DNA from 4 places in the Pseudomonas sp. 25 R 14 genome. Region 3 is predicted to be linked to each of the others. Evidence: predicted binding sites of a transcription regulator. Region 3 holds the regulator's gene; each other region holds the start of a gene.
What was found. Region 3 encodes FliA, which starts transcription of late flagellar genes. Its sites were predicted from a motif close to CTAAAGTTTNNNNNNNNNNNGCCGNTAA; they were not measured.
Positions count from the first base shown of each region.

Region 1: a site for FliA is predicted at 1,546-1,573, ahead of BFQ03_RS21490 (methyl-accepting chemotaxis protein). Genes of this name have one in related genera too.
Region 2: a site for FliA is predicted at 1,732-1,759, ahead of BFQ03_RS12280 (methyl-accepting chemotaxis protein). Genes of this name have one in related genera too.
Region 4: a site for FliA is predicted at 1,486-1,513, ahead of BFQ03_RS27305 (methyl-accepting chemotaxis protein). Genes of this name have one in related genera too.

Region 1 is NZ_CVTS01000062.1:32,098-35,551, reverse strand. Features, by position in the region: gene BFQ03_RS21505 (TonB-dependent receptor) at 1-220, shown strand, start outside; gene BFQ03_RS21500 (biliverdin-producing heme oxygenase) at 348-956, shown strand; gene BFQ03_RS21495 (YbaN family protein) at 1,118-1,522, shown strand; gene BFQ03_RS21490 (methyl-accepting chemotaxis protein) at 1,647-3,454, shown strand, end outside.
Region 2 is NZ_CVTS01000039.1:109,705-113,158, reverse strand. Features, by position in the region: gene BFQ03_RS12280 (methyl-accepting chemotaxis protein) at 8-1,642, opposite strand; gene BFQ03_RS12275 (undecaprenyl-diphosphate phosphatase) at 1,893-2,723, shown strand; gene BFQ03_RS12270 (DUF1294 domain-containing protein) at 2,729-3,121, shown strand; gene BFQ03_RS12265 (MmcQ/YjbR family DNA-binding protein) at 3,168-3,454, opposite strand, start outside.
Region 3 is NZ_CVTS01000014.1:538-3,991, forward strand. Features, by position in the region: partial or broken gene BFQ03_RS02410 (Hpt domain-containing protein) at 1-320, opposite strand, end outside; gene BFQ03_RS02415 (protein phosphatase CheZ) at 597-1,385, opposite strand; gene BFQ03_RS02420 (chemotaxis response regulator CheY) at 1,404-1,778, opposite strand; gene fliA (RNA polymerase sigma factor FliA) at 1,947-2,687, opposite strand; gene fleN (flagellar synthesis regulator FleN) at 2,684-3,454, opposite strand, start outside.
Region 4 is NZ_CVTS01000068.1:195,624-199,077, forward strand. Features, by position in the region: gene BFQ03_RS27305 (methyl-accepting chemotaxis protein) at 1-1,452, opposite strand, end outside; gene BFQ03_RS27310 (Na+/H+ antiporter family protein) at 1,616-2,935, opposite strand; gene BFQ03_RS27315 (methyl-accepting chemotaxis protein) at 3,280-3,454, shown strand, end outside.

The DNA of each region.
Region 1 (3,454 bases), on a different contig from region 3:
GGGCTTTGGCATCGTCGACCTGACGGGTTTCTACAAAGTCACCAACGACCTGACCGTCAATGGCGGCCTGTACAACCTGACCGACAAAAAATACTGGAACTGGGATGACGTGCGCAGCTACGACGGTGTGGGTGAAGCCGGCGTGACCTCGCCGGCCAGCCTGGACCGCCTGACCCAGCCCGGTCGCAACTTCGCGATCAACCTGATCTGGGACATCTGATCCCTGCAACCCCACCCCGCCGGATTTATCGCCAGCGGGGTGAGGTTTTTTTACTGTGACGCGTCTTCTTGTTCGTCTAGTAATAACAGCCTGGCAATAAGGCGCTTTTCCTTCTCAAGGACATCCCATGACCGCTTCCACCACCGCTGAACGTGCAAGCCTGCGCTCCCAGCGCCTGAACCAGATCACCAACGAGCCGCACACCAAGCTCGACGCACTGGTCAAGGCTCACGCCCCATTTGAAACCCAGGCCAACTTCGCCCGTTTCGTCGTCGCCCAGTACCTGTTCCAGTCGGAACTGGTGGCGCTGTACAACGATCCCGAGCTGATCAAGCTGGTGCCTGACCTGGCCGAACGCTGCCGTGCCGAAGCTGCCAAGCTCGACCTCGCCGACCTGGAAACCGCAGTGCCCGCCCCTGTGGCCGGTGCCGTGCAGAACCCAAGCAAGGCCCAAGCCCTGGGTTGGCTGTTCGTGTCCGAAGGTTCCAAGCTGGGCGCTGCGTTCCTGATCAAGCGCGCCGTCGGCCTGGGCCTGAGCGAAACCTTCGGTGCCCGCCACCTGGGCGAACCAGCCGGTGGCCGTGCCGAAGGCTGGAAGAGCTTCACCCGCACCCTCGACGGCCTGGAACTGAGCGCCGAAGAAGAAGCGGCGGCAGAGAAAGGTGCGGTGGATGCATTCGTACGCTTCACCGTGTTGCTTGAACAGGCGTACGCTAGCGCCCCAGAACTGGCCTGACCCACTGCTGGAATGCAATTAATGTGGGAGCTGGCTTGCCTGCGATGCAGGCGCCTCGGTTTATCAGTTGGACCGAGGCGATGCTATCGCAGGCAAGCCAGCGCCCACATTTTGATCGCGCTCCACTTTCAGGTTTTTCGCAACCCATACAAATCGTACCCATGACCGGCACAACCCAATCCTCCTCCAAACTCGCCCGAATCCTGTTCGGCCTGCTGGCCTATGTCAGCCTGGGGATCGGCTTGATTGCGATTGTCGTACCGGGCCTGCCCACCACCGAATTCATCCTGCTGGCTGCCTGGGCTGCCACCAAGAGCTCGCCACGCCTGAGCGCCTGGCTGGAAAACCACCGCCTGTTCGGGCCGATCCTGTTCAACTGGCGCAACGGCAAGATCATCGCGCGCCGGGCCAAGGTCAGCGCCACCGTGAGCATGCTGCTGTGTGCCGGCCTGATGCTGGTGATGCTCGATCACGGCTGGCCGATCTACCTGGCCATCGCAGGGATGAGCCTGGGCAACCTGTGGATCTGGTCACGCCCCGAACGCCTCGCGCAAACCGCTGCCTGAGCGCTACCGCTCATCGCCTGCCCCTCATGAATTACTCGCCGGTGCCGATGTTGCGGGCATAGCGCCGAATGGACTTGGCCGTTGCCCTGCTTGCACACCAATAAGTCCAATCGCGAGTAAGCCCATGTTCGACACCCTCTCCATCCGCTTGAAAATCGTGCTGCTGTCTGGCCTCTGCCTGTTGGGAGTGATTGCGCTGATCGTCAGCCTGAATATCTACCAGGCCAACCAGAACGACCAACTGGTCAGCGCCCAAAGTTCACGCATGCTCACCACCAGCGTGGAGAACCTGCTCCAGGCCAAGGCCGCCGAGCAGGCCGTGCAACTGCAGAAAGCCTTCGGCGAGAGCCTGTTGGTGGTCACCGCCCTCGCCGATCAGGTCAAGGACTTGCGCAACATGGCCGCCAAGCGCTCGCTGGAAGCGGGGGCCGTGCGCGAGGAACTCAACCAGCGGATCAAGACCGCCTTCGAGCGCAATACCAAGGTGCTGGGGATCTGGTTGTCGTTTGAACCCAACGGCCTGGATGGCAGGGACAGCGAATTTGTCGACGACAAACTGCGCGCCTCCAACGAAGTCGGGCGCTTTTCCAGCTATTGGAGCCGCGCCGGCGGTGAAGGCCTGAACACGGTGATGGTGGAAGCGGACCTGACCAAGACCACCCTCAATCTTAGTGGTACGCCCTACAACATCTGGTACACCTGCCCACGGGATACCCGCAGCGTTTGCCTGCTGGACCCGTATGCCGACGAAGTCGCCGGCAAGTCGATGCTGATGACCACGATCTCGCTGCCGCTGCTGGCAGATGGCAAGGTGATTGGTGTGATCGGCGTCGACATTGCCCTGGATGCCCTGCAAGCGGCCGCCAATACCGCGCAAAAAGAGCTGTTCGACGGCACCGGAATCATGGAAATCCTCTCCGGCAGTGGCCTGATTGCCAGCTACAGCGGCGAGCCGGACAAGGTCGGCAAGAGCATCGTTGATGTGCTGGGTGGCGAAGGCAAAGAGATCGTGCAACTGCTGGCCAGTGACACCCGCAAGGTCCGCGAGCAGGACGATACAATCCGTGCGGTGTACCCGGTCAAGCCGATTGCCGAGGCCAAGCCCTGGGGCGTGGTGATCAAACTGCCCAAGGACGTGCTGCTGGCCGATTCGGTCAAGCTGCAAGGCGTGCTCGACGACGCCCAGGCCCGTGGCACACTGCAGGCATTGCTGGTGGGCGCTGCGGCCGGCCTGCTGGGCCTGTTGCTGATGTGGCTGACGGCCACGGGCGTGACCCGCCCGATCAACAGCGTGGCGGCGATGCTCAAGGACATTGCCAGCGGCGACGGGGACCTGACCCAACGCCTGGCCTACACGAAAAAAGACGAACTGGGGGAACTGGTCGGCTGGTTCAATCGTTTCCTCGACAAGTTGCAACCGACCATCGCCCAGATCAAGCAGAGCATCACCGAAGCCCGTGGCACCGCTGATCAGTCCTCGGAAATCGCGCGCCAGACCAGCGAAGGCATGCAGGTGCAGTTTCGCGAGATCGACCAGGTGGCGACCGCCTCCAACGAGATGAGCGCCACCGCCCATGATGTGGCCAACAGCGCCTCAAACGCTGCCAGTGCAGCTCGCGGCGCCGATCAGTCAGCCCGCGAGGGCCTGGCGATCATCGAGCGCAGCACCCGTGACATCACCACCCTCGCCGAAGAAGTCAGCAAGGCAGTGACCGAAGTCGAAGCCCTGGCGGTCAACAGCGAGCAGATCGGCTCGGTGCTGGAAGTGATCCGCAGCATTGCCGAGCAGACCAACCTGCTGGCCCTCAATGCCGCGATTGAAGCCGCGCGCGCCGGGGAAAGCGGGCGTGGTTTCGCGGTGGTGGCGGACGAAGTGCGCAACCTGGCCCGACGTACCCAGGATTCGGTGGAGGAAATCCGCCTGGTGATCGA
Region 2 (3,454 bases), on a different contig from region 3:
CCCGCATCTAAACCTTGAATTGGCGCAGCAGGCTGTTGAGCTCTTCGCTCAAGTCCTTCAAATGCACACTGGCCACGCTCGATTGCTGTGCCGCCAGCGCGGTGCTGTGGGACAGGCCGGCCGCCTGGGTCACGTTCTGGTTGATGTCTTCCACTACATGGGCTTGTTGCAGGGTCGCGCTGGCAATCGAGGCGTTGAGGCCGTTGAGGTTGCGCAGGGCCTGGCCAATGGCGGTCAGGCTGGCGCCCGCCTGGCCGGCTTGTTCGATGGTCAGTTGCGAAGCCTGGTGACTGTCGCTGATGACCTTGACCGCGGCTTCGGAATGCCCTTGCAGGCGTTCGATCATGCTCTGGATCTCGGCGGTGGATTTCTGCGTGCGCTGGGCCAGCAGGCGTACTTCGTCGGCCACCACGGCAAAGCCGCGACCCTGTTCGCCGGCGCGGGCCGCCTCGATGGCGGCGTTGAGGGCCAGCAGGTTGGTCTGGTCGGCAATCGAGCGAATCACCTCCAGTACGCCGCCAATCTGTGTGCTTTCGGTGGACAAGGTGCGGATGACATCCACGGCCTGGCTGATGGTGCCGGACAGTGCATCGATCTGTTGCAGGCTGCCGTCGATATTCACCTGGCCCTGTTCGGCCTGGGTCTGGGCGTCGCGCATTTCGCTGGCGGCGTGTTCGGCATTCTTGGCCACGTCCTGCACGCCGTAGGTCACCTCATTGATCGCGGTGGCCACCAACTCCATCTGCTGGGACTGCTGCTGGCTGCGGTCATGGGCCTGGCTGGCGTTGCTGCCCAGTTCGGCGGACGACTGGCCCAGGGCATTGGCGCAGACCTGCAACTGGCTGACCACCTGGCGCAGTTTGGCGGTGAACGTATTGAAGTGCCGGGACAGTTGGGTGACTTCGTCCTGGCCGTGGGTGTCGAGGCTGCGGGTCAGGTCGCTTTCGCCGCTGGCGATATTGGCCATGGCGTGTACCGCTTCCTGCAGTGGGCGCACGATGCTGCGGGCAATCAGCACCACCAGCAGGGCCATGATCAGTGCAATGCCCAGGCCGACGAGGGAGGCTTGCCACACCTGGCCACGGAACTGCGCCTGCACATCATCCACGTAGACGCCGGAGCCAATGATCCAGCCCCAGGGTTCGAACAACTGGATATAGGAGGTCTTGGCCACCGGTGCATCCGCGCCGGGTTTCGGCCAGCGGTAGTCGACCATGCCGGCGCCCTTGGCCTTGGCCAGGGTGACAAATTCGTTGAACACCGCAAAACCGTCCGGATCGCGGATGGCCGAGAGGTTCTGGCCGTCGAGCTTGGGGTTGGCCGGGTGCATGATCATTACCGGCGTCAGGTCATTGATCCAGAAGTAGTCGTCCTGGTCGTAGCGCAGGCCGCGTACCACACTCAGGGCTTGCTTCTGCGCGGCTTCGCGGGTCAGTACGCCGGTGGTTTCGAGGCCGTGATAAAAATTCAGAATCCCGCTGGCGGTCTGCACCACATGCTGGGTCTGCTGGCTCTTGGCCTGGTAGAGATCGTCGTGGATCTGCTTGAGCATCAGCAAACCCAGGGTCAGCAACATCAACACGGCGACTATCAGGATCATCCAGAGGCGCCGGCTGATCGACATATTGCGCAAACTATTCATAGTCATGTCACTCCGCGTTCTTATAATTGTCAGTGCTGCATTGATCGGCCAGTGATAACGCGAAGCGCAATTCGGGCTTGTCTGATAGGCTTTCGGCCCGGAATCAAAAAACCTGAGTCCTGCCTGATTTTTCACACAAATTCTGCAGTTCAGCCTTGATCCTGCGCGCGGCCTTGCAGCGTGCTCATCGTTAGTGAACACCTAGAAAATATCAACGAGGCATGCCGTCGCATGACCTTTTGGGGGAATAATGGATCTTTGGACCGCCTTTCAGGCACTGATACTTGGCATTGTCGAAGGGCTGACGGAGTTCTTGCCGATCTCCAGTACCGGGCACCAGATCATCGTCGCCGACTTGCTCGACTTCGGTGGCGAACGCGCCATGGCGTTCAACATCATCATTCAACTGGGTGCGATCCTGGCGGTGGTCTGGGAGTTCCGACGCAAGATTCTCGACGTGGTAATCGGCCTGCCGACCCAGCGTAATGCGCAGCGCTTCACCATCAACCTGCTGATCGCGTTCATGCCGGCGGTGGTGTTGGGGGTGATTTTCGCCGACCTGATCCATGAATACCTGTTCAACCCGATCACCGTGGCCACCGCGCTGGTGATCGGCGGGGTGATCATGTTGTGGGCCGAGCGCCGCGAGCATCAAATCCATGCTGAAACGGTGGATGACATCACCTGGAAAGACGCCTTGAAAGTGGGCTTTGCCCAGTGCCTGGCAATGATTCCGGGTACGTCGCGTTCCGGCGCGACCATTATTGGCGGCCTGTTGTTTGGCCTGTCGCGCAAGACGGCCACCGAATTCTCATTCTTCCTGGCGATGCCGACCATGGTCGGTGCGGCAGTGTATTCGGGCTACAAGTACCGTGAACTGTTCCAGCCTGCGGACCTGCCGGTGTTTGCCGTCGGCTTCGTGGTCTCGTTCATTTTCGCGATGATTGCGGTGCGCGGTTTGCTCAAGTTCATCGCCAGCCACAGCTACGCGGTGTTTGCCTGGTATCGGATTGCATTCGGTCTGCTGATCCTGGCCACCTGGCAGTTCGGCTGGATTGACTGGGCGGCGGCCAAGGCTTGATGAACATGCCCCGCAACACAATCCAGCATCTGCGATCCAAGGCCCTGGTGTTTGTGCTGTTGTGTGCCGTGCCGCTGTTTGGCGCGGCACTGCTGGCGTATCGCGGGGTGTCGCTGATCCCGCTGGCGGCCTATGGCCTGGTCAGCGTGGTGACGTTTTGCCTGTACTGGAGCGACAAGCGCAAGGCCCAGAGCGACAGTTGGCGCACCCCGGAGAAGATCCTGCATGCCATGGAACTGGCCGGTGGCTGGCCGGGTGCGTTGATCGCCCAGCAGGTGTTTCGCCACAAGACGCGCAAGGTGTCGTATCAGGTGGTGTTCTGGCTGATTGTATTGTTGCACCAGGTGTTCTGGATCGATCAGTTGTTTCTTGGCGGCACGCTGCTGTCTGTCTTCTAGATAGCCAACCCTGTAGGAGTTGGCAAGCCAGCTCCTACAGGGAACCTTATTCTTCCAGCCTCAGCCCAATCTGCGTGCGCTTGGGGAGTTTGCTCACCACCAACTGGTGGGAGCGTTGCAACAAACCACGTAGCTCCTCGCCGCCCAGCGGGTAGGGCGCTTGCATGATGATCCACTGCGCCCGCGCCAGGTACGGCGCAGGGTGGATTCCCGGGCGGTCCACGTGGCCGAGGAACAGTTCCTTGTCGACCTTGAACGCCAGGGAATCACCCCGCAGGTTCTGCAAGGCGAACATCTTGTTGCCGGCAATCGAGAACACCCGTACGCCGCCCC
Region 3 (3,454 bases):
CGCACTTCATTGAACATGCCGTTGACCGCGTCCAGGGCTTCAAGGATCACGTCCATCAGTTCCGAATCAACGTGCCGCTCACCCTTGCGCAGGATGTCGAACACGTTTTCGGCGATGTGGCAGCACTCCACCAGCTCATGGAGCTGGAGGAAGCCGGCGCCCCCTTTTACAGTGTGAAAACCGCGAAAAATTGCATTGAGCAGGTTCGCATCATCCGGTCGGCTTTCCAGCTCGACCAGTTGCTCGGACAACTGCTCTAGAATTTCGCCGGCCTCTACAAGGAAATCCTGAAGGATTTCTTCATCGGCGCCGAAGCTCATATACGTGCTCCTTTAGGTCCTGATAACGGCAAATGGCGGATCGCGTTGGAGCTGTGAGCGGGCCAGGCAAGGCGCGGAACGCAGGCAAGGGTTGTTTCCTTGTCAAGTTCCGCAACGCAGCATGGCGCGCTCACAGCTCCAACCCGGAGGGCCGCGCCCCGCAAGGCGCAATCCGTCGTTATTCGTCGTTCATTTGGAAAAACCAAACTTCTCTCCTCATGCCTAGTCTTGCGCCTTGCGGGGCGCGGCGCGACCGTCATTTGCCGTTATCAGGACCTAAAAGCCTAAACTGGACAGCAAATCGTCTACGTCATCTTGACCTGACATAACGTCTTCACGTTTATCGGCATGAATCTGCGGACCTTCACCCTTGGCGAGGTGTTTTTGTGGATCTTTTTCCGAGAGGATCGCTTCGCGGTCATGTTCAATGCCGGCAAAACGGTCGACCTGGCCAGCCATCAGCACCAGTTTGAGCAAGTTGCTTTCCACTTCAGTGACCAACAGGGTCACGCGCTTGATCACCTGACCGGTGAGGTCCTGGTAATCCTGGGCCAGCAGAATGTCATTGAGGTTGCTGGAAACCGTGCGGTTGTCCTGCTCGCTGCGTGACAGGAAGCCCTCGACCCGACGCGCCAGCTCACGAAATTCTTCTGCGCCCACTTCGCGGCGCATGAAACGCCCCCAGTCAGCGCTCAACGCCTTGGCCTCATTGGCCATGCCGTTCACCAAAGGCGTGGCGTTTTCCACCAGGTCCATGGTGCGATTGGCTGCCGCCTCAGTCAGCCTGACCACATAGGACAGGCGTTCGGTGGCATCAGTGATCTGCGAGATTTCCTCGGCCTGGGGCATGTGCGGGTCGATCTGGAAATTGACGATCGCACTGTGCAACTCACGGGTGAGCTTGCCCACTTCCTGGTACAGGCCGCGGTCGCGGGTCTGGTTGAGCTCATGGATCAACTGCACTGCGTCGCCGAACTGGCCTTTTTCCAGGCTTTCGACGAGTTGGTGAGCATGTTTTTTCAGGGTCGATTCAAAGTCGGCCTGCGATGATTCTTTATGCTCCATAGCTCCCCCGTGGCAGCATCAATGACCGATGCGTTCGAAGATTTTTTCAATCTTCTCTTTCAAGGCCAATGCAGTGAATGGCTTGACCACGTAGCCGTTGACCCCGGCCTGGGCGGCTTCGATGATCTGTTCACGCTTGGCTTCGGCGGTCACCATCAACACCGGAAGATTGCGCAGTTTTTCATCGGCGCGCACATGGCGCAGCAGATCGATACCGGTCATGCCAGGCATGTTCCAGTCGGTTACCAGAAAGTCGATGCTCCCGCTGTTGAGGATCGGAATCGCCGTAATGCCGTCATCCGCCTCGACCGTGTTAGTGAACCCAAGGTCACGCAACAGGTTTTTTATGATCCGCCGCATCGTTGAGAAGTCATCAACGATGAGGATTTTCATGTTCTTGTCCAATTCGACCTCCAAGCAGTCTTAAACGCGTCCAGCACCTGGGCGCGCCATATCATTCAACAGGCATTACACAAAAAGGACTGCTAGGGCACACCACAGGTCGCTCCCGCCCGGCTTGCGCCCTGGCGGTTATCGCTCGCACTGTCCCCACACTGCCTGTCAGCGCGCTCGCCACTCTCCCAAACGCCCCCGCAAGCGGGCCGCGCATTGGCTATGGAGCTGACTGACCCGCGATTCGCTGACCCCCAGGACCTCACCGATTTCCTTGAGGTTCAGCTCTTCGTCGTAGTACAGCGCCAACACCAGTCGCTCACGTTCCGGCAGATTGGCAATCGCCTCTGCCAGGGCGCCCTGGAAGCGTTCATCTTCCAGGTCGCGTGAAGGCTCCTGGTGAGCGCTCGCGCCGTCCTCGTGCAGCCCTTCATGTTCGCCGTCCTGTAGCAGGTCGTCGAAACTGAACAGGCGGCTGCCCAAGGTATCGTTCAAAATCCCGTAGTAATCGTCGAGACTCAATTGGAGTTCGGCCGCAACTTCGTGATCTTTAGCGTCGCGGCCGGTTTTTGCTTCAATTGAGCGAATTGCGTCACTCACCATCCGGGTATTGCGGTGAACCGAACGCGGCGCCCAATCACCTTTACGCACTTCATCGAGCATCGCACCACGGATACGGATACCCGCATACGTCTCGAAACTCGCACCCTTGCTCGCGTCGTACTTGGTCGACACTTCGAGCAGGCCGATCATCCCCGCCTGGATCAGGTCTTCGACCTGGACACTGGCGGGCAGGCGTGCCAGCAGGTGGTAGGCAATGCGCTTGACCAGAGGCGCATAGCGCTCGATCAATTCGCCCTGGCTGTCACGCGCTGATTTTTTGTAAAGGTTGTAGCCGCTGGCTGTCATAGCACCGGTCCTGCACTCGTCTGATGCACCAATCGCTCGACGAAAAACTCCAGATGCCCCCGAGGATTGGCGGGCAGTGGCCAGGTATCGACCTTCTGAGCAATTGCCTTGAACGCCAACGCGCATTTCGAACGAGGGAACGCTTCATAGACTGCACGCTGCTTTTGCACAGCCTTGCGCACACACTCGTCATAGGGAACTGCGCCGACGTATTGTAAGGCGACATCGAGGAAGCGATCCGTGACCTTGGTCAACTTGGCGAACAGGTTGCGCCCTTCCTGTGGGCTCTGGGCCATGTTGGCCAGCACGCGGAAGCGGTTCATGCCGTAGTCGCGGTTGAGCAGCTTGATCAGGGCGTAGGCGTCGGTGATCGAGGTGGGTTCGTCGCAGACCACCAGCAACACTTCCTGCGCGGCGCGCACGAAGCTGACCACGGACTCGCCGATCCCGGCGGCGGTATCGATCACCAGCACGTCGAGGTTGTCGCCGATATCACTGAAGGCCTGGATCAGGCCGGCATGCTGCGCCGGGCTCAGATGCACCATGCTCTGGGTGCCGGAGGCGGCCGGGACGATGCGAATCCCCCCTGGCCCCTGCAACAGCACATCGCGCAGTTCACAGCGGCCCTCAATGACATCGGCCAGGGTATGTTTGGGGGTCAGTCCCAGCAGAACGTCAACGTTCGCCAGTCCCAGGTCGGCATCCAGCAGCATGACACGGCGGCCAAGCTCTGCCAGGGCCAGGGACAAATTCACTGACACGTTAGT
Region 4 (3,454 bases), on a different contig from region 3:
GAGGGACGCCCCGGCTTCGTTGGCCTGGGCCGAGGTGCCCTCACCGGCATCGCTGGAACGGCGCATGGACTCCACGGCGGCCTCGGTACCCTTTTGCAGGCGGTCGATCATGCCCTGGATTTCCTGGGTACTTTGCTGGGTGCGGCTGGCCAGCGCACGCACCTCATCGGCCACCACCGCAAACCCACGCCCGGCTTCACCGGCACGCGCCGCTTCAATGGCCGCGTTGAGGGCCAGCAGGTTGGTCTGCTCGGCAATCGAACGGATCACCCCGAGCACGCTGACAATCGATGACACGTCCTGTTGCAGGCTATCGAGGGATACGCCACTGCTGCGGATGTCACTCACCAACGCATGAATCTGCGCAATGCTGCCATCCACCACGCGCTTGGCGCTCTGGCCTTCTACGTCAGTCTGTTGCGCCGCCACCGCGGCGCCCTGGGCGCTGCGGGCCACTTCATGGGCCGCAGAGGACATTTCATTGATCGCCGTCGCCACCTGATCGGTCTCCTGGCGCTGACGCTCCATGGCCTGTTCCGAACGCTGGGCTTGCTCGGACACCTGGCTGACCAGGCCGGTCAGTTGCGACGTCATGTCGGTGATCTGGCGCACCAGACCATGGATCTTGTCGACAAACCGGTTGAACGAGCCTGCCAATTCGCCCAGCTCATCCTGGCTGGTGATCGCCAGGCGCCGGGTCAAATCACCTTCGCCGGCAGCGATGTCATCGAGGTTGGCCTTCATCAGGTGCAACGGCCGCAGGATGGTATTGGCCAGCACCATGCCCACCGCAGCGATCAGCAACAGCAGGACCACGGCGATCCCGATGATGCTCAACAGCACCCCTTCCATACGTTCGTTGACCTTGGCCTCGACCTCGCTGACCAGGGCATCGATACCGTCCAGGTTGACCGACGTACCAATCACCATGTCCCACTTGGGCAGGTATTCGGTGTAGCCGAGCTTGGGCACCAGTTCGGTTTGCCCCGGTTGCGTGGAACTGTATTGCAGGTAATGGGTGCCGTCCTTGCCGACCTTCACCAGGTCGCGGTTGACGTAGACGCCATTAGGGTCGCGATTGTCCTTGAAGCTTTTGCCTACGCCATCGGGGCTATTACCCTTGAACAGGCGGATGGTTTCCGAGTCGTAGCCAAAGAAGTAGCCGTCCTTGCCGTAGGTCGTGTTGGATAACAGCTTGACCACTTGCGCCCGCGCCTGCGTATCACCAGGGGTGGCGGCGTCGTACAGCGGTTTGATAGTGGTCATCGCCACTTCTACATAACTTTGCAGGGTGGCCTTGGCGTTGTTGAGCAGGCGCTGGCGGGTTTCGGCCACCTCGGTGCGCGCCTGCTCCTTGAGGATCCACACCGTGGTCAGGCTGATGACCACGGCAAACAACAACACCGGCAGGACGGCGAGGGACAGGACTTTGGCCTTCAGACTCAGACGCATGGATCTTCTCTCTTCTCGGGCAATGTTAAGAGGTTAACGGCCCTGTGAGAGAAAACTGTAGGAGCGAGCTTGCTCGCGAAAAAGCTCGGCAATAACACCGGCATCCTGGATGGGCGCGGTGCCCTTGAGTCCTTCGCGAGCAAGCTCGCTCCTACAGGAGAGGTCAGAGAGTCATCGCGGCAAACCAGCCGAACACCAGCAACGGCAGGTTGTAGTGCAGGAACGTCGGGACCACGGTGTCCCAGATGTGGTGATGCTGGCCGTCGATATTCAAACCCGAGGTCGGCCCCAGGGTCGAGTCCGAAGCTGGCGAACCGGCGTCACCGAGGGCCCCGGCGGTACCGACGATGCACACAATGGCCAGCGGGCTGAAGCCCAGTTGCACACACAACGGCACAAAAATCGCTGCGAGGATCGGCACCGTGGAGAACGACGAGCCAATGCCCATGGTCACCAGCAAGCCCACCAGCAACATCAACAGCGCACCCACGCCACGGCTGTGGCCGATGAAGGCGGCGGAGGATTCCACCAGGGTCTGCACCTGGCCGGTGGCCTTGAGCACTTCGGCAAACCCCGAGGCGGCGATCATGATGAAGCCGATCATCGCCATCATCTTCATGCCTTCGGTGAACAGATCATCAGTGTCGCGCCAGCGCACGATGCCCGATACCGAGAAGATCAGGAAACCGGCCAGGGCACCGACGATCATCGAGTCCAGCCACAACTGGATGATAAACGCCGAGGCAATGGCCACCCCGGCCACCAACAGAGTCAGCGGGTTGTATTGCACCGCTACTTGTTCGACCCGTTCGATCTTCTCCAGGTCGTAGACGCGCTTTTTGCGGTAGCTGATAAACACCGCGACCAACAGGCCGAACACCATGCCCAACGCCGGGATGCCCATGGCGTGGGTGACGTTGACCTGGCTGATATCCACGCCGCTCTTGGCGACATTGGCCAGCAGGATCTGGTTGAGGAAAATATTGCCAAACCCTACCGGCAGGAACATGTACGGGGTGATCAGGCCAAAGGTCATGACGCAGGCGATCAGGCGCCGGTCAATCTGCAACTTGGTCAGCACATACAGCAGCGGCGGCACCAGCAGTGGGATAAAGGCGATATGGATCGGCAGGATGTTCTGCGAGGCAATCGCCACCGCCCCCAGCAGGCAGATCAGCAGCCATTTGACGTGATTGCCGCCGCTCGCCTCCTGGCGCCCCACCAGCAGCAGGGCCTTGTCCGCCAGGGCATGGGCCAGGCCGGACTTGGCAATCGCCACGGCGAAAGCGCCGAGCAATGCGTAGGACAGCGCCACCGTGGCACCGCCGCCCAGACCGCTGTTGAATGCGCTGAGCGTCGCGTCGATCCCAAGACCGCCGGTCAAGCCGCCGACCAGGGCGCCGACGATGATCGCGATGACCACATGCACGCGGGACAGGCTGAGCACCAGCATGGTACCAACCGCGGCGATTACTGCGTTAATCATGGTTACCTCAAGACAGAAACGTAATGCAGGAGCGAGCTTGCTCGCGAATAACCCAAGAACGCCGCGATCAACCGGCAAACCAGCATGATCGTTCACGATCTTCGCGAGCAAGCTCGCGCCTACCAAAAACACACGCCAGGGCCTCGCCCGCCGGGGTAACGGCAGTGTGGACGCCAGCAGAAAAGGAGTTTTATTAGAGGGCGCGCACTTTGCAGCAGCAGGCGCGCCATGTCAAAGCGCGACGTCGCAGACAGAATTCAATTGAGCGTATGAATAAAGAAAAAAACCGTGCGGCCGATACAACGGATCATCTCTGTCGTAACGAAAGGTTAAGGATCTCCATGTCGCTCAGGCAGCTGTCCATTCAATGGAAAATCACCCTCCTCGCCGGCCTTTGTCTGCTGGGCATCGTGACCCTGCTGGTGGGCCTTTCGCTGTATCGGATGGACCAGAGCTCGCAACGCGTCCAGGCCTCCAGCACCGAGATGCTCAACGTCGCGGCCCAATCGCGCATCG